3 regions of the Paenibacillus sp. G2S3 genome follow, and region 1 is predicted to be linked to each of the others. Evidence: predicted binding sites of a transcription regulator. Region 1 holds the regulator's gene; each other region holds the start of a gene.
What was found. The regulator NrdR, encoded in region 1, represses ribonucleotide reductase genes. The targets are predictions, from matches to a motif close to AACACNATATATNGTGTT.
Positions count from the first base shown of each region.

Region 2: the regulator NrdR is predicted to act here: its motif matches at 4,485-4,502, upstream of nrdI (class Ib ribonucleoside-diphosphate reductase assembly flavoprotein NrdI).
Region 3: the regulator NrdR is predicted to act here: its motif matches at 3,857-3,874, upstream of QNH28_RS10475 (adenosylcobalamin-dependent ribonucleoside-diphosphate reductase).

Region 1 covers NZ_CP126095.1:2,115,437-2,121,828, forward strand. The annotation lists gene QNH28_RS09125 (MntP/YtaF family protein) at 1-555, shown strand, start outside; gene coaE (dephospho-CoA kinase) at 565-1,161, shown strand; gene QNH28_RS09135 (lytic transglycosylase domain-containing protein) at 1,158-1,721, shown strand; gene QNH28_RS09140 (alpha/beta-type small acid-soluble spore protein) at 1,801-2,019, opposite strand; gene nrdR (transcriptional regulator NrdR) at 2,187-2,663, shown strand; tRNA gene QNH28_RS09150 (tRNA-Ala) at 2,823-2,898, shown strand; tRNA gene QNH28_RS09155 (tRNA-Lys) at 2,909-2,981, shown strand; gene QNH28_RS09160 (sensor histidine kinase) at 3,280-5,061, shown strand; gene QNH28_RS09165 (response regulator transcription factor) at 5,098-6,392, shown strand, end outside.
Region 2 covers NZ_CP126095.1:1,558,340-1,564,731, forward strand. The annotation lists gene QNH28_RS06960 (SDR family NAD(P)-dependent oxidoreductase) at 1-94, shown strand, start outside; gene QNH28_RS06965 (hypothetical protein) at 560-919, shown strand; gene nrdF (class 1b ribonucleoside-diphosphate reductase subunit beta) at 984-1,943, opposite strand; gene nrdE (class 1b ribonucleoside-diphosphate reductase subunit alpha) at 1,983-4,067, opposite strand; gene nrdI (class Ib ribonucleoside-diphosphate reductase assembly flavoprotein NrdI) at 4,054-4,413, opposite strand; gene sigK (RNA polymerase sporulation sigma factor SigK) at 5,070-5,771, shown strand; gene QNH28_RS06990 (histidine kinase N-terminal 7TM domain-containing diguanylate cyclase) at 6,139-6,392, opposite strand, start outside.
Region 3 covers NZ_CP126095.1:2,429,414-2,435,805, forward strand. The annotation lists gene QNH28_RS10460 (hypothetical protein) at 1-680, opposite strand, end outside; gene QNH28_RS10465 (YqhG family protein) at 836-1,900, opposite strand; gene QNH28_RS10470 (DEAD/DEAH box helicase) at 1,897-3,642, opposite strand; gene QNH28_RS10475 (adenosylcobalamin-dependent ribonucleoside-diphosphate reductase) at 4,040-6,392, shown strand, end outside.

The DNA of each region.
Region 1 (6,392 bases):
CCACATGCAGCTTCTGAGGTTGGCGCTGTTATACTTGTGCTAATGGGGTGCTGGTCGCTGGTGCAGATGCTAATGCAGAAAGAGAAGGAACAGACGGGTGAAAGTAAAGCTGATAATGAAGAAAATGTGCTCTCTACAGAGGCTCGGGCAGAGGTAGCTGTTGATACTGAAGATGTTGCAGAACAGGCTGCCTTGGCTCCTGAACAGGCAAAATCGGCTGTCTTCTCTCTTGAGCTACGACGGTTAGGGATTGTTGTACAGATCTTACGTACTCCATCGTCTGCAGATATGGATGATTCAGGGAGCATTTCTTCTATGGAAGCAATGTTGCTCGGGATTGCCCTTTCGCTAGATGCCTTTGGAGCCGGACTAGGCGCAGCACTACTCGGGTTCAATCCGATATGGACATCACTTACAATTGCTCTGTTTAGTGGTACATTTCTATTGCTGGGCATGAAGACTGGATTAAGATTCGCCGGGAACTACTGGATGAAGCATGCTGCTGCACTACCCGCGTTATTATTAATTACAATGGGAATACTGAAGCTATTATGAGGTGAGTACATGATTATTGGCTTAACCGGAGGTATTGCATCCGGAAAAAGCACGGTGTCTGCACTGCTTGTGAGCAAGGGAGCGAGGCTGGTTGATGCGGATGTGATCGCCAGAGAGGTTATGCTCCCCGGTCATGAGGTGCTGGCTGCCGCTGTGAAACAATTCGGAAGCGAGATCCTCTCTCCGGACGGCACACTGAATAGGGGCAAGCTGGGGGACATTGTATTCCAAGACCCGGCAGCCCTGCAAGCCCTGAACAATCTGACGCATCCCGCAATCCGGCGGGAAATCAAAGACCGTATGAACAGCATGGAGGAAGAAGATCCGAAGAAGTTAATCATTGTGGATATCCCTCTTCTTTTTGAATCAGGACTCGAGAGTATGTTCCATGAAATATTGGTGGTCTACGTGCCTCGTGAAGTGCAAATCGCTCGATTAATGGAACGTAACGGACTTTCTTTAGAACAAGCAGAAGCACGTTTAAATGCACAGATGGATATTGAAGCGAAACGTAACAAAGCGGACTATATCATTGACAACAGTGGCGAACTTGCGCACACTGAGCAACAGGTTGCTGTTCTTTGGGACAGGCTGGGCTTATTATGAAATGGTTACGTAAAAAAAGAGTCCTTCTTCTGTTATTCGTTGGTTTTACCGCGATATTGTTTCTGAGTACGAACTGGATGTCTTGGTTTTATCCGATCCATTATAAAGATGAGATCCGTAAGCACAGCATTACGTACGATATAGACCCGTTTCTTGTGACCGCAATTATCCGAGTGGAAACGAACTTCAAAACTGGACGAGAATCCAAAAAAGGTGCTATTGGCTTAATGCAGCTTATGCCGGATACCGCTAAATGGGCCCTTGAAAAGGCCAAGCTTCCTGATGTATCTATGGAGGAGCTGAAGCATGAACCATCAGCAAATATTGAACTAGGTACCTGGTATCTTTCAACATTATCCCGTCAGTTCGAAGGTAAACGTACAGCGATTATAGCTGCATATAATGCTGGACCGGGTAAAGTTCAAAAATGGCTGGATGAGGGGATCTGGGACGGAACGGATGCTACGATTAAGGATATTCCGTTTGGTGAAACTCGCCATTATGTACAGCGCGTCAACTATTACTATGATCAGTACACGGATATTTACAACGAATTCTAAAACCGTGTTATGTATAAAAAGAAGTATTAAACGACCTGTGAGTCGTTTAATACTTCTTCAGTAAGCTTATGTGGACAGGTTATTTGTATTGACCTGCCAATTGTTGTTCTGCCAGGGTTACAAGACGTTTAGTGATGTAACCACCGATCGAACCATTTTCATAAGAAGTTTTATTGCCTTGGTAACCATCTGGGGAAAGCGTGATTCCGAGTTCTTGGGCAACTTCATATTTAAGTTGTTCCAAAGCACCACGGGAATTTGGAGCTACAAGGTTATTGGAGCTGTTGTTTTGGCTCATTGCTGTTCACCTCCTCTGTTGGTAACTGTATTATGTGCCGTACTTGCCATAATCATTACAACAAAAAAACGGTGATTTCTGGAAAAAATGAAAAGGCCCTTTAAAAGCCGGATGTTATAAGCATACCGGGACAAAAAAACATTATGTAATAGGAAGTGATGAAGCTTATGAAATGCCCTTACTGCGATCACACAAATACTAAAGTACTGGACTCGCGACCAGCGAATGAGAATAAGTCAATCCGCCGCAGGCGTGAATGCGAGCGTTGCAGCAAACGGTTTACAACCTTTGAAATGATTGAAGAAACACCGTTAATCGTGATTAAAAAAGACGGCAGCCGCGAGGAATTCAGCCGTGATAAAATACTTCGGGGCTTAATTCGTGCCTGTGAGAAACGTCCAGTCTCTGTAGAACGTCTAGAGAAGATCGTCTCTGAGGTGGAGAAATCCCTACGCGGGATCGCTGTAGCTGAAGTGGAGAGCCAACAGATCGGTGAATTGGTTATGGAGCAGCTCTATCCAGTAGATGAAGTCGCCTACGTTCGCTTTGCGTCTGTATACCGCCAGTTCAAGGACATTAACATGTTTATGAAGGAACTGAAGGGTCTGCTTTCTAAGAGCACTGGGGATCTGGACAGATTGTAGGGTTGTGGCTAGTCTAATGACTAAAAAAAGTGTTGACAGCGAAGGCGATTTTTTATATTATATAGGAGTCGCCTACGGCGCTTGAGTTTGTCAGAACGACTTAAATACACCGAACTGAATTTTAGAATGTGTGATTACATACATCTGAAAATTACGTTTGGGGCCATAGCTCAGCTGGGAGAGCGCATCGCTGGCAGCGATGAGGTCAGGGGTTCGATCCCCCTTGGCTCCACCAAACTTCATATGGACTCTTAGCTCAGTTGGTAGAGCAGTAGACTCTTAATCTATTTGTCCAGGGTTCGAGCCCCTGAGAGTCCATCCTAAAGAAACGGCAGAAATGCCGTTTTTTTGTTGTTTGTGGAGTGGTTTTACTAGAAAATTGACCGTATTCCTTTGCGAGAGGGCGATCTGTTTTTTTTTACGCTGAGGTAAGATCCAGTGCTCTCTCCCGGTGCATCGACGACCTCAAGACCAGGCAATGCTTCATCAAGTCAACAACAGACTCTAGTCGGGACGAGCGACTTAGGTTATTATGAAAGCGCAAACATGTTTTCTGGAACTCTTGAAAGCTACAATTTAGCAACAGAGCATAAAGGTAATCTGAACGGAGGATACGATGGAAAACTGGTTGGGTAAATCGTTAAAGCAGAAGCTGAGCTTGTTGATTATTATTTCGGTATTGGTACCGGTGTTGTCTCTGGGACTGTTCTCCTATTATATTGCTGAAAGCTTAACGGAGGAGAAAGCGAAAAGCTCCGGCATGAACACGCTTCGGCAAATTGGTGCCTATTTGGAAAATATGGTGAGCGATGTCGAGAATCTATCACTATTCCTCATCGGCCACCCTGATGTCCAAAGCTACTTGAAAACACCGGAACACGATTTGTTAAAGCAAACCTCGATCGTTAATTTACTTACAACATTATCGATTTCCAAACCATATATCGCCAATGTCATGATCGAATCGAATGAAGATAATAAGCCGTCGGTTTCATTCAGATCCGTCCTCGAATCAGAATGGACCGATATTCAGAGCGAGTATCCCGGTTATTATGAGGAATATCCCAAGTGGTGGTCTCCGGTGCATCATTTCGTTACGTCGGACGGCAAAGAGGATGTCATTACGATGTCGAGGCCGATTCGCAGCACATCAAAATATTACAAAATCGGCATGCTTAAAATCAGCCTGACACAATCGGTTATCTCTAGCCATTTAAAGCAAGCTGGACTAGAGGGTGAAGGCGTCGCCCTGCTGTTGGACGGACAAAACCGGATATTGGCTGGACCGGAAGGGTACGCGACTAACAAGAGCTTGAACGATTATTTTCCCGGAATAGTTGATTTCAAGAGCAAGTCGGGGTCGTTCGATTACGGAGAAGCGGAGGAGCGGAGTACAGTACTGTACTACCAGATGCCGAATGTTAACTGGAGGCTTGTAGGCATCATTCCGGCAAAAGCTTACAGAGCGCAGAACCAGTATTTTTTAACGTTAACTGCAATTGCAGTCAGCATTTCTATGCTCTTTGTTATAGCGTTCGTCCTTGTACTTATTCAAAAGGTGACTAAACCGTTGTCTGCATTAACGAAGTTTCTTAGGAATTCCAGCCCGGACGAGCCGCTGCCGACACTGCCCGTCACATCGATCGATGAGGTTGGACAACTGATTATTAGCTATAATCGGATGAGCTCGCGAATTATTAATTTAACCGATGAGGTGAAGCTGAGCGAAGCGTTGAAGAAGGAAGCGGATATGTCGGCACTTCAAGCGCAGATCAATCCGCATTTTCTATACAATACGTTATCGTCGGTCCACTGGATGGCGCTAATGAAGGGAGACGAAAAAATCGCGGATATGGTCGGCTCTTTAAGTGATTTTCTTCGTTTCAGCTTAAATAAAGGACAGGAATATTGTGCAATCAGCCAAGAAATTTTGCATGTAGATCATTATGTGAAGATCCAGTCCATTCGATATCCAGATAAATTTGATTACGAGGCGAATATTCCGGCGGAGCTGCTCGATATGAGAATGCTGAAGCTGCTGCTCCAGCCGCTAATTGAAAATGCGATGATTCATGGCATTTTGAAAAGAGAGGGGAAAGGAAGCATTATCGTTAAAGCGGTGTCAGCGGGAGAGCGTATTACGTTTATTGTTCAGGATGACGGTGTCGGCATGAGCAGTGAAAGATTGGAGCTGCTGAGGGAGAAGATAAGCGCAAACTTGGGCATTGATCCGCTGAAGAATAATGACTCGGCAGGTAGCAGCTACGGATTGCGCAACGTGCATAATCGGCTGCAGCTTCATTATGGGCATGAAGCCGGTTTGCGGATCGAAAGCGTAGAAGGAAGCGGCACTAAAGTTAGTTTTACCATTATACCGATCCAATCAGAAATCAAATAGGCTACAACCTTTGTGGGAAGGAAGGAGAATCTGTACATGAAGCTGTTAATTGTAGATGACGAAGTCATTATTAGGACCGGCCTTAGCACGGTTATTAAATGGGAAGAGAATGGCATTGAGCTGCTCGCGCCAGCTGCTTCCGCGGAGGAAGCGCTGATGCGCATTCCGATAGAGTGTCCTGACATCATTCTAACCGATATTCGGATGACGGGAATGACGGGATTGGAATTGTCTCGCGAGGTTAAGCGGAATTTTCCTTACATTGAAATTATTATATTGTCTGGATTCGATGATTTTGCATATGCACAGCAAGCGATGCGGGAAGGAATAAGTGATTATTTGCTTAAAAATAGCCGTCCTGGCGATATCATGACTGCGGTTATGCGCGTGAAGCAGCGTATCGTCAGCAGACGGGAGGCCGTGCTTCAAGAAGCCATCCATCAAACGGCGTTCCGTTGGAAGCAACTAGATCGGTTTCTTCGCGGGGACAATCTCCTGACGGAGCGTGAAAGTGAGGAACTGTTGATCTATTATCCTGAGCTGAGGCTCGGATCGGTTATGGAGAAGCTAGAGTTATGGCTAGTTACATCTGCGTCTCCACTGACAATGAAGGAGGAGACGGAAAGTGAAATGAATGAGGCGGCTGCGATGATTAGGAATTCACTTGGCTGCGTCATTCTGGATTGGGAATATGGATGGCTGCTTATTTTCCGCAGGGGGCAGCCGGGCGCGAAGCGATTGGTTAAGGCGTCGATGGAGCGGGCGGAGCGCGTTTATTGCCAGCCTTTTTTTGCCGCATGCGGTGTATGGGCCAGCAACGTGGTAGAACTGAGGGAGTCACTTCGCACCGCCGAACAAACCGCCTCGTACCGCTGGTTGGCAGAGGAAGCAAGAATGCTGGCCTATGAGGATATTAAAGATCGGAAAGGAATGCAGACCGTTTGTACGGAAGAAGTGGAGAGTAAGCTAACCGCCGTTCTGAGAAGCGGGAGCCGAGAGGTCGTAAAACAGTGGATTAAAGGTGAACTGGCGAGCATTAGACAGGATGCGGAAGCGACGCCTTGTTCCGTTCAAGCGTATTTGCATTCCTTGATTGTTGGGGGGTACCGCTGGCTAGAGCGTGCAGCAGCGTCCGTTGGTCAATCGATGCCGAAGCTTCCACAGCTTGAACAGTTGGACATAAAGCTGCTTACTGCGAACCCAGAAGAAACTTTGCAGCAGATGCTGCTTGCGATCCATGCGCAGTATGAACGATTAAACGGCAGCAGGAATGAAGCCATTGACCGAACTGTAGCCTATATACGCGAGCATCTTGCAGACAGCTTGTCTTT
Region 2 (6,392 bases), 560 kb from region 1:
CGCTGCTTTTGCATGTTTCCTTCTAAGTGATGAGGCTTCGTTTATTACAGGTACAGCACATGTGATTGACGGGGGCTATTCCGCAACAAAGTAATCATGGATTAATCTACTTATGTAAAAACTAATATATAGTATCTAAGGTTTTGCGGCGTATTCTGATTTCAAAATCCTGTAGGATGAATGGACTGGAATCGGAAGTCGCACGCAGAGCCTTTTTTAGTTGTCTAAAAAACAGATTCTTCGTATGTTGACAAATTGAATGGTTGCAAGAGACAGCAAATACACAAAAATGAATGAATTAAGGAAAATATGACCATGGATTTGTTGGAATTTGTAGAAAATTGTATTTTAATATAAATAAAAAAAGAAATTTGTCGATAATAATATAGGTAATATGTATTAGTTAATATTCTAGAAAGGGTGTTGTTATAAAAACGATACAGGAAGTAGATGTCGTCGCCCTGAAAAAGCCTGGGGCGGATATTTTTTGTTTGTGAAGCTACATACATTTCATCTCTATTATTAAAAAAATAACTTTAAAACTTGGAGGAAAAAAATTATGTCATACACAATTAAGTACAACCAAAATGAGAACCATATCGATGTAGTATCTATTGATTTTTCAGCTGAAGATGTTCCAGGATACCTGAAAGATTTTGAAAATATCATGAAGCTTGTTAAACCTAAATTTACAGGAACAACTGATGTAACTGAATCTAAAAGTGTACTTACTCCTGAGGTTGCAGCTATGCTAGCCCCTACTGGTGCGATGGCGAGTGAAGCTGGTCAAGCAGGATGGGCTTATGTAACTAAAAATCCAATTTGGAAGATGCAATTGAAACGGATTTTTGGTAGAGATTTTGCAGATGCTTACGATACCTACGAAGAAGCTAGAACATACCTAAAAAGCTTGCAATAATCTAATAGTACAGTTAGCAAAAAGTGCGGAGAATTTTCTCCGCACTTTTTTGTTCTATCTATTTTTAAAATTGAAAATCTTCATCTTTCAAAGGCTCCACGTTAAGCGCCCGGACGTATCCGTTACCTTTTTTCGAGAAGAAATCATGCTGCTTGGTGTGGGTACTGATGCCATTCTGAACAATCGGATTGATCTCTTCCTCGTCGAAGAGCGGATCATGACCCAGATTCATCATGGCTTTGTTAGCATTGTATCTAAGGAAGGTCTTGACCTCGTCAACCAGTCCGATGGGAGCATAGATCTGCTCGGTATAACGTTCTTCATTCTCATGCAGCAGTCTGAGGAGGTCTACTAACTTCTGGTGAAGCTCGCGTTGTTCGTCTTCTGGGAGCACGTCAAAGATCTCCTGCGCCAGTACACCGACATAGACGCCATGGATGCTCTCATCACGCAGAATAAGGTCGATGATCTCACCGCTGCATGTCATTTTGCCTTGGCCAGCTAGATAAAGCGGGTAGAAGAAGCCACTGTAGAACAAGTAGCTTTCGAGCAGCACTGAGGCTGCCATGGCAAGGTACAGATCTTTGGGTGAATCTATTTTTTTGTAATATTGTGATATGGTCTCTGCCTTGAACTGCAGATAAGGGTTCTCTTCAACCCAGCGGAACACACTGTCAATCTCCTCCGTGGAGGACAAAGTGGTGAAAATGCTACTGTACGATTTGGCGTGGATCTGTTCCATCATGCCCATAAAGCCAAGTACAGCCTTGCGCTGAAGACCTTCGACATGCTCCATAATCTGCGGCATACCTACTCCGCCTTGAATCGTATCCAGCAGCGTGAGTCCGCCGAGTACCTTCATATAGGAGTCCTTTTCTTGCTCACTGAGCGTGAGCCAGGACATTTTATCATCGGATAATGGGATTTCATCGTCCGTCCAGAATTGCATAATGTTCTGATTCCAGAACATCAATGAGAAATCGTCGTCAGGACGGTTCCAGTTAACGGCTTGGATAGCGGTCATAATATGGCAATCTCCTTTTCTGCGGCTATAGCCTTCCAGTTAGATCGAGCAGGTGAGGCATTCCTCAACGGACAGCTTTTTGGTCCGGGTGTAATACAGCGACTTCAGGCCTTTATGCGCCGCGTACAGATAGGAGCGGGCCAGTTCTCTGGTTGAGACATCGCTGTTCACATGCAGAACGGTCGAGATGCCCTGATCGATATGGGGCTGAATTTCCGCGATCAAATCTATCACCTTGAACTGATCCATTTGGTAAGCCGATTTATAGAAAAATACATTGTCCGGACGCAGGTACGGCATCGGATAGTAAGTCGTTGAATTGGCATAAGTCCGTGTTTCAATCTGCTCTACAATAGGCATAACGCTTGAAGTAGCATTTTGAATATAGGAAATGCTGGCTGTTGGCGCAATTGCCAAACGGTAAGCATGGTAGAGGCCATTTGCTTTTACTGCATCCCGCAGTTGTTCCCAGTCTGCTGGGGATGGGATGAAAATATCTCCGAACAGCTCTTGTACCCTTGGCGTTACAGGGCGGTAATCCGTAGTCAGGTAACGCTCAAAATAAGCTCCTGTAGCATAATCAGAAGCCTCAAATCCATGGAAAGACCGGCCGGTTGCAGCAGCGATCTCCATGCTTTTCTCCAGTGAATGGTAGTTCATGGTCATGAAGAAGGTCCGGGCAAAATCGCGAGCCTGTTCGCTCTCATAAGCGATCTTGTTCTTGGCCAGATAGCCGTGCAGATTCATGACGCCGAGACCGACGGAGTGCATCTCTTTGTTAGCTTTGGCTACGCCTGGGGCATTAGAGATGCTGGTCATATCGCTGACTGCAGTCAAGGCGATCATGCCTTCATGTACCGATTCACGGATTTTGCCATGCTCCATCACGTTGACAATGTTCAAGGAAGCCAGATTGCAGCTTACATCACGGCGGATGGTATCTTCCTGTCCGTAGTCAGCAATTTCTGAGGTTTCCTGCAGCTGGAAGATTTCCGTGCAGAGGTTGGACATTTTGATCTGTCCAACGTTTTTCAGGGCATGGGCCGCATTAGCGTTGCTCTTGTTCATAATATATGGATAGCCAGATTCCAACTGGATCATGGCAATTTTGGTTAGCATATCCCGCGCGCTCATGGCCTTTTTCTTTTTGACACGTGGATCAGCTAGCAGCTTATCGTACATATCATCCAAATCCATGTCATCAAGATGCGTGCCGTAGGCCTTGTACACACTGTAAGGGGCAAATACATAGAGTGGTTCATTGTCCTTCGCCAGCTTATAGAAGCGATTCGGAATGATCAGGCCGATGGAAAGGGTTTTGAGTCTTGTTTTTTCATCGGCGTTGATCTTCTTACTGTCGAGAAATTCAAGAACATCCCAGCCAAAAATATTGTAGTAGGCGGCTCCAGAACCTTTACGTTGACCCATCTGGTCAGCATAGGAGAAGCCGTCCTCCATCAGCTTGAGCACAGGTATAATGCCCTTAGCCGCATCCTCGACACCCTTGATTGTCTCTCCGCGGGAACGGAGCTTGGACAGGTTGACAGCCACGCCGCCGCCAATCTTCGATAGCTGCATGCAGGTATTGAGCACATAGTTGATCGAATTAAGCGAGTCGTCCATTTCGATAAGGAAGCAGGAGACAAGCTCACCGCGACGGCTCTTGCCGGCATTTAAGAAGGTAGGAGTCGCTGGCTGCAGGCGCTGCTCCATCATCGAACGGGCAAGCATGCCCGCAGTAGCGGCGTTCCCGCGTCCAAGATGAAGGGCAACTGCCGCCACACGGTCCGGGTAATGCTCTAGGTACTGCTTGCGGTCATTGGTTTTTACAGCGTAATCCGTGTAGAACTTCGAAGCTGCCATATAGGATGGAAAACTGAAGTTATAAGAATGGGTAATTTGGTAGACTTCTTCAATCTCTGCCAAGCTGTACTGCTCATAAAAATTTTCGTAGAAATCCTGTTCAATCATATAATCAACCTTGGCTTTTGTATTCGCAAAAACCAAGCTTCGCCGTTCTACATCCCGCATAAATTCGGCTACTGCCTCAAGGTCTTTATCCAATTGAAAAAAACCACTTTCGTCTCTCTTCATCAACATGTTGTTTAATTCAATATGCCGCAACTCGGCTCACCTCCTGTTTAATTCGTTCCACATCACCAAATGTGCCCGATAGCTCAAATTTACCGATAACTGGTACATTGTACCGATCTGCAATCAAGTCTGCGCTATGCGCGAACAGCTCGCCCCAGTTCTTGTTGCCGCTGGCGGCGATGCCTTTCAAATTGGAATTATTGTTCTTCAAGAAAGTAGACACCTTCTCTGGAATCTGTCCAAAGCCGGTGGTATATGTAATAAGCACATAGGGCTCATCAATGGTCATATGCTCTTCAATCTGCACAGCTGGCAGCTTAAGCTTACCAATGAAGCGTTTGACGTTTCCCGTTTTCGAATCGTATGCGACTAGCATGGAGTCTCTCCCCCTGTATATATTAATGTAAAGATTGAATAGATAAGCTATAAATCCTGGAAAATCATGTGCATACTATATTTAGTGTGCGTTGTTTATTTTAATTACTATATGTTGAAAAGTCAACATAAAAAGTGCTTCCTAACAAGTTGGAAATTGGTCTAGTAATCGCTCTATTAAAGTGTTAATATCCCGAAAATACGCAGGATATTGCAGTTTTCTAAGGCTGCTGTACTGTATTTCGTGCCGGATCTTGCTGCATCTTTTTTTATCATGACAAACTAGCGTCACTCCGTCGTGCAGAACTGTAATAAGAGTAAGATTACCTGTATTCACTACATGTTCAGGCATGTGGAATTTAAGTTTATTAGAGGGGGAACGAGACCAACAAAGGAGGAGATATATCACGGGCAAGAAATATGTTTCTGATATTAGAGAATCTTTGCAACTTGTTGCATGTGAAAGTACATGGGCTTAATTGGGCAGCAGATGGATGAGATCATTAATGAAGCTAAAGCGGAGAGACTTAGGCATGGGCTGTACAATTTCCCCCGTACATGCACTTCTAGGCATCTACCCACATACAATAAGATGACCATGAACCCGTAAGGCTAACAGATCGGTTTCATTGTACAAGTGCGGGAGGTGTCGCCAAGTTGCCTGGATTCTTAAGTACGATCGCGTTGCTAATCAAAGAACTGACGTTGCTGGTATCCTACGTAAGGAACAACGCATTTCCACAGCCGCTCTCGGAGCAGGAGGAAAGCAAATACTTAGGCATGATGGCTGAAGGGGATGCAAAAGCCCGGAATTTGCTTATCGAGCACAATTTGAGACTTGTCGCCCATATAGTAAAAAAATTCGATAATACTGGGGAAGACATGGAGGATCTGATCTCCATCGGAACTATTGGTCTGATCAAAGCTATTGAAAGCTACCGCCCGAACAAAGGGACAAAGCTAGCCACTTTTGCTGCCCGATGTATCGAAAACGAAATTCTGATGCACTTAAGATCTTTGAAGAAAACACGGAAAGACGTATCTCTGCACGATCCAATTGGGACAGACAAGGAAGGAAATGAAATCACGCTGATCGATATCCTTGGTTCGGAAGCGGATGATGTTATTAAAGAAGTGGATTTGAAGATCGAGAAGAGTAAGATTTATCGTAATCTTGATATTCTGGATGACCGAGAGAAAGAAGTTGTGGTGGGTAGGTTTGGGCTGGATACAGGTGGAGAAGAGAGGACGCAGCGGGAGATTGCCAAGGAGTTGGGGATCTCGCGGAGTTATGTTTCGCGGATAGAGAAGAGGGCGCTCATGAAGTTGTATCATGAGTTTTATAAGGCGAAGCGGTAAGACTGATGACAATTACACAGTAATAATCCATTAATAATAAAACTTGAAAAGCGACTTGTCTAAGGATGAGTCGTTTTTTGTGTAGATAGGGTTCACCCTACTTATGATACGGTTCACCGTAACATCTATAGAGCGAAATACAGGTAATTCTCATACCTATACCGTTTACAATTCCTCTTTCTGTAAATTGCCTAATAGCATCACTAGCATATGATCCTTCAATATCAGAATAACTGACTGTTATATCCTGTTGAAACAGTCACTCATAAGTATATTTCTTCTTGATTGATAGGCATTTTGCTCTCAATCCACCAAGTTACTAAACTAAGCACGGCTCCGATGTACGCCTCTATTTTAATTTGCTGTACTATTCCACATATTCGTACTTTTCATTAAAAACCCGCACTTGATTTCGACCAGCTCTTTTGGCAGCATAAAGTGCTTCATCAGCTTTATGAAGAAGTTGATGGATTGTTTCCTCCACAGCTCCTGTCGTTACGGATACCCCAAAACTAGAGGTAATCGTTACCAATTTTTCATTTTCAACTAGAGGCTTCTGTTCAATGCAAAATCTAAGGTAATTAGCGAAGTTTTCCCCTTCCGCTAGTGTATAACCAGGTA
Region 3 (6,392 bases), 310 kb from region 1:
AGCGGTAATATATCAGGATTAAGATTAGTGATTACATCTGTTGCTGGAGGCTGCTCTTTAAGAACTTCGTCCGCTTTGCTGAGTGTCCAAGGTAGAATTTGTGGCACAGAAGCATTGATGTAAACCGTCTTTTCGTCAATGGTTAGTTTCCAGACTGGTAGAAGCGGTGCATATAAAGCAGTAAGATTTATTGTTCCTGAAAAAGATGATGTAATGAGACCCTTCTGCACCAAAAACTGGCGCAGATCATTTAAACTGTATGGGAGTCCGTAAGTGCCGGCTCCATATTCACTTAACATATATCCGCCTGTATCGGTGGCGGAAATGATCATGTATCCAATCCGCTCTTCACCCTTCATTACATTTACAAGCCAGCCATGTGTACCTGGACCAAGGGGATAATATTCTATCCTTGCATCCTTCCAGGCTGTAAATGGAGCTTCTGCAGCGAGCTTGTTCAGTGTAGCCTTAGCGAATTCTTGGACCGTACTCGGAGAAGGTAAGGTACTCATCTTCAATACAGGAATTGTATCCTGCGTGACTGACTGGATCACACTTACTCTAGCCAGCGCCAGCGCTGAAGGGGAACCAGAACTGGATACAAACAGTCCAAAGCTTAGAAGCAGGAGGAGGCATCCTTGACCCGCAAGTTTCAGCCTCCGCCGCAAACTTATTTTCATGGCGTCGTTCACCTTTCTTTGTTAAGAAATGTCAGGAAGGTTAAGCTTTACTCTATTGTAGTGGACAGGCTATAAAAAGGCTGTTGCTTGCTGTCGCGCCTGAAGGCGGAAGTTCTCTTGTTTTTTTGCCTGCTTTTAGCGAGTAGGGTCGCATTCTACAGGCTTCGCAGATGAAACAGTCCATAGGTTATCGCAGAAACTGCAATTTGCGGCTCATATTGCCAAATGGTCTCCTGTCGACGACGGTTATACTGTTCCTGAGTGCCTAGACGTTTTTCTTCATCCGGCTCTTTCAGCAGCTCTCCGTAATAAATATCAATGATAGCCAGCTCGATTCTAAGACGCTCACGTGCCTGTTCTGCCCAAGTGTAATCAAGTTCGGCTAAATGAGAGGTAAGATGAGCCTCTAATAAATCTGTAGCGGCTTTCACTGTTAATTCATAAGGCTGAATATGGACGTTTTCCGGTAAACGGGGGGTCATCTCCCGCGAGGCTATCTTAGCGTTAAAGTCATCTATGATGGTCCCTTTTGTCAGAGAGATTCCGAGATAATGCAGTTCTTCCCGTTTCAAATCGCAGCTCATCTCCACTTTATAGCAGACACCGAGCCACGGTTCATAGGCTGCTGAGAAGAGTGTGTTACGCTGCCTGCTTCCAGGATCCTCAAATAAGTAAAGGCATTTCCCTTCATCTTGGGCTGCACTCCAAATTTGCTGCAGGCGCTTGCTTCCATAGATGATATCTTCACGTCGTATCATACCGGGCCCAATTCGAGGCAGAGCTGGTACAATCCCGAAGTAACGGGCAAGGATACTGTCTTCAGGATTTGAGGAAGGGACATGAACGACATTTGATTCAGGTGATGCTGGGTTCAATAGATCCGCGCTAGCCTCGGCATCAGTTGTAGCACCCATCGCTGAATTTCCGGTAATTGGCGGGTTCAATGCTCCGATGCTGCGATTTACTGTTGGCGGAGCTTCTATAGCTGCCTGGCTGTCGTATTTTTCCGGATCAAAAACAAAGGTGAAAGAGAGTGTCTCCGGATCAACACCAGTACGTTCCACGAATCCCCAATAATAAGGTCGATCTGTAAGCATTCTGTCCGCTCTTGGTGATAGCTTTACAGTTACGTGAATGGGCGATACTTCAATAATGGAGCATTCTGTCGCCTCCAGATAGTCCATTACATGTTTACGTACTTCCTGTGAGTTGAGGGTCATGTCGCAGTCTCACTTTCTTTTTTAATACCCTGAGTCAACTCACTTAGGGATTCACCGATATGATCTAGCTCATGTCGCAGCTCTTCATCGGAGCGGGATTCGAGCATGATTTTGTATAAACTTTTCTCCAGCGATTCTTTCTTCTCAAAACGCTCCAGAATCACATCCAGCCCGCCAATGACCATTTCGAACATATTGATTTTCTCGTGTAGCAGATGCAGAATATGTTCTTCAATCGTGCCCTGCGTGGATAAATTATAGATAACCACATCATTTTCCTGACCTAACCGGTGAACTCGCCCGATCCGCTGTTCTACTCTCATGGGATTCCAAGGCAGATCGAAGTTGATCATATGGTGACAGAACTGCAGATTAATGCCCTCACCACCTGCCTCGGTTGCGATCATGACTTGAGCGCGACCGCGGAAGAGATCCATCATCCAGTCCTTTTTACCACGATTCATCCCGCCGGAATAAGAAACACACATTAGCCCATGTTCGCGGAAATACTGAAGCAAATATTCTTGAGTCGCGCGATACTCCGTAAAAACGATGACCTTTTCATTCATTTCTTGAATGAGAGATAGTGTTGTTTCGGCTTTGGTATTGGTCTTAACCGTACGAAGTGTGTGCAGTAGCTCCATCATCCGATCGCGTTTCGGAGAATCTGCGGGCAGCTTCTTGATCAGATTAACTAAAGTGATAAAGACGGCATCCCGACTGCTGCATACCTCACGCTGAAGCGTTACCAAGGAAAGCATGCTGCTGAGATTGCCCCCCGATTCCTGATACTGATCTTTAACAAAAGAAGTGACAGCGTCATATAATACTCTCTCTTCCTGTGAAAGAACTAGCGGAATATTACGGACTTTTCGTTTCGTAAAGTTAACGGGACCTTCGCCACGCCGATTGCGGATCATCACCTTCGATAGCTCGTCCCTTAGCTGACCTTCATTCTTAGGCTGACGTTTATCAACGACGAAATTCGAAGCAAAATCGCCCTGATTTCCTAGTTGCCCTGGCTTCAGTAAAGTGATCAAATTAAATAGCTCGCCCAGATCATTCTGAACGGGAGTGGCGGTTAGGAGCAGGCAATATTTTTTTCGTAATTGCTGTACAAATAAATAATTGGTCGATTTTTTATTTTTTAGCTTATGGGCTTCATCAATAATCAACATGTCATATTCATTTTCCAGCAGCATTTCTTTATGTGGATCGCGTTTCGCGGTGTCCATAGATGCGACGACAATCGCATTTCCCCAGGAATATGCTTTTTTCTGTGCAACAGCAGATATGCCAAACTTGGCATTCAGCTCGCGGACCCACTGCAATACGAGGGAAGCGGGTACCAGTATAAGCACTTTAGAGACGAGACCGCGAACAAGATATTCCTTGAGTACAAGTCCTGCTTCAATCGTCTTCCCAAGTCCAACCTCGTCTGCAAGAATCGCACGGCCCGACATCTCAAATAAAACCTTATGCGCGGTATCGAGCTGATGAGGAAGCGGGGATAATCCGGATAAATGCTTCATGCATTGCAGCTCATCGAAGCTGGTTACTAGACCCGTTTGTTCACCTTGCACAGCAAGCTTGGACAGACGGTAGTCTCCCCACGGACCACCTTTATCTAGTTTGAGTTCTAGATCCTGCAGCCAATTCCGGTCAAAAGAAAGAGGAACAGGCAGTATAGGCGCTGACTTTCCACCTTTGTGAGGTAGAGAATTACGGAATAATTGCGTCAAGGTACAGCCTCCTCAGGTGCTATTTCATATCATCATTCGTAGGAGTAGTATGCTCTTAAACAAGAGAATTCATAACCTTCTATTTTTCTTGATAGCCTTTAAAAAAGAGAGTAAAAGCGAGAAAACGCGGCAAGGTTTGCGATATTTCGGCTGCTTAACTCTATTTTCGAAAAAGACCTTCGATACAATATGTGGTATAGTTTAAAAGCTTACGCACACAATATATTGTGACAAAAGCATGAAAATGTGATTTTTTAAAGTGCGTAGCTGCTATTTGTTATTGACAAGATGAACTTCCTACATACACCCGTAAGACGGAAGATAAGTGTAAGGAAGTTTTTGTTGTGGGTCACAAAATGTACGCCCACACCTTGAAATGGAACTGATATTTACTACAATGCGGGAGGTTTTTCTATTGGGTAAAGTGGAACGGAAGCAACGCCTTGAAGGGCTAAGTGAAAAAATATTTTTGGATCGTTATGCTTGGAAGGATGCCGACAGCAATAATGCTAAAGTGGGCGATGTTGTACTCGTTCTAACAAAGGATGATCCGAAGTTTCCCACGAAGGAAGTCGGAGAGATCGTAGAGCGTAAAGGCAGAATCGTAACCGTAAAGACACGCAGCGGCGAACTTGTGAAATCAGATGTTGAAAAGCTGACGCTTAATATAGAAAAAACACCAGAGGAAATGTGGGATCGTCTGTCTACAGCTATGGCTTCTGTGGAGAAGACGCCTGAGCTTCGAGAAGAATGGGCGGGTAAATTCCGTTCGATCCTGGATGATTGGAAGCTCGTACCGGGTGGACGAATTGCTGCTGGTGCAGGCGCTAGTGAAGAACTAACCCTGTTCAACTGTTATGTAATTCCTTCTCCAAAAGATAGCCGTGGCGGCATTATGCAGACGTTGGCTGAAATGACAGAAATCATGGCTCGTGGTGGCGGTGTAGGCATTAACCTATCCTCACTACGTCCACGCCGTGCAATTGTGAGAGGTGTTAATGGTTCTTCCAGTGGTTCTGTATCTTGGGGCGGTCTGTTTAGCTATACCACTGGATTAATTGAACAAGGCGGTAGCCGCCGTGGTGCACTCATGCTCATGATTAATGACTGGCATCCAGATGTGGAGGACTTCATTACCGTAAAGCAAACGATGGGTCAAGTGACGAATGCGAACCTTTCGGTATGTGTGAGCAATAGCTTTATGAAGGCTGTAAAAGAAAATCTAGATTGGGATCTCGTATTTCCGGATACTACAGATCCAGAGTACAACGATGTGTGGGATGGCGATCTAGACAAGTGGAAGGCTGCGGGAAAAAACGTTATTCATTATCGTACCGTTAAAGCGCGTGATGTGTGGCGCACCATTATTGAATCCGCTTGGAAATCCGCGGAGCCAGGCGTTGTGTTCATGGAATACTACAATCAGATGTCCAACAGCTGGTATTTTAATCCGATCATTTGTACGAACCCATGTGGGGAGCAAGGACTGCCAGGCTGGGGAGTCTGCAATTTGTCCGCTGTGAACCTGTCTAAATTCTACGATGAGAAGAATCATGATGTAGACTGGGAAGATCTCGCGACTACGACGCGTTATTCCGTACGTTTCTTGGACAATGTCATTGATAAGACGCCTTATCATTTCCCGGAAAATGAAGCAAATCAGAAAAACGAACGCCGTGTGGGTCTCGGAACGATGGGTCTTGCTGAGCTGATGATCAAATTGAACATCCGTTACGGTAGCCCGGAATCTTTGGCGTTTCTGGACAAGCTGTACGGCTTTATGGCTCGTGAAGCGTATCTTGCATCCGCAGAGATTGCTGGTGAGAAGGGATCTTTCCTCGCTTTTGATACCGAGAAATACTTAATGAGCGGCTTTATAAAAAATATGCTCGAAACGTATCCAGAGGTTGGCGAAGCGATTCGCAAACATGGCATGCGTAACGTTACAGTAATTACTCAAGCGCCTACAGGTAGCACAGGTACAATGGTAGGCACTTCGACAGGTATTGAGCCTTATTTCGCCTTCAAATATTTCCGTCAAAGTCGCCTTGGCTACGATGAGCAGTTCGTTCCAATCGCTCAAGAATGGCTTGAAGCTCATCCAGGAGAAGACCTGCCAGATTACTTCGTGACCTCGATGGATTTGTCGGCTAAGGATCATATTCGTGCGCAAGCAGCGATTCAACGCTGGGTAGATAGCTCGATTTCCAAGACAGCCAACTGCCCGTCTGACTTCACTGTAGAAGAGACGGCTGAGCTATATGAAATGGCCTTCGATCTGGGCTGTAAAGGGGTTACGATCTACCGTGATGGTAGCCGTGATGTGCAGGTTCTGCAAACCTCGAAGAAGGAAGATGCAGCTAAAGAGGTAGCTCCAGCAGTTGAAGCTGCAGTTGCTCCTGAAGCAAGTGCAAGTGTTGTAGCCGCAAGCCCAGCACCTCAAGCTCCTACTAAAGAGCTGGATAAACAATACAAGAAACGTCCGCAGGTTCTACGCGGCGCAACCTATAAAATCAACACACCTTTTGGCATGGCATATATTACGATCAATGATCTAGATGGCACACCGGCAGAAATCTTCCTGAATGTAGGTAAAGCAGGTTCTGACGTCTTTGCGATGGCAGAAGCACTCGGTCGTGTCTGCTCCTTGTTCCTCCGTTATGGAGATCATGGTGAGAAGGTAGAATTGTTGATCAAACATTTAAAAGGTATCGGCGGATCAGGCGCTATCGGCTTCGGTGCGAATCGAG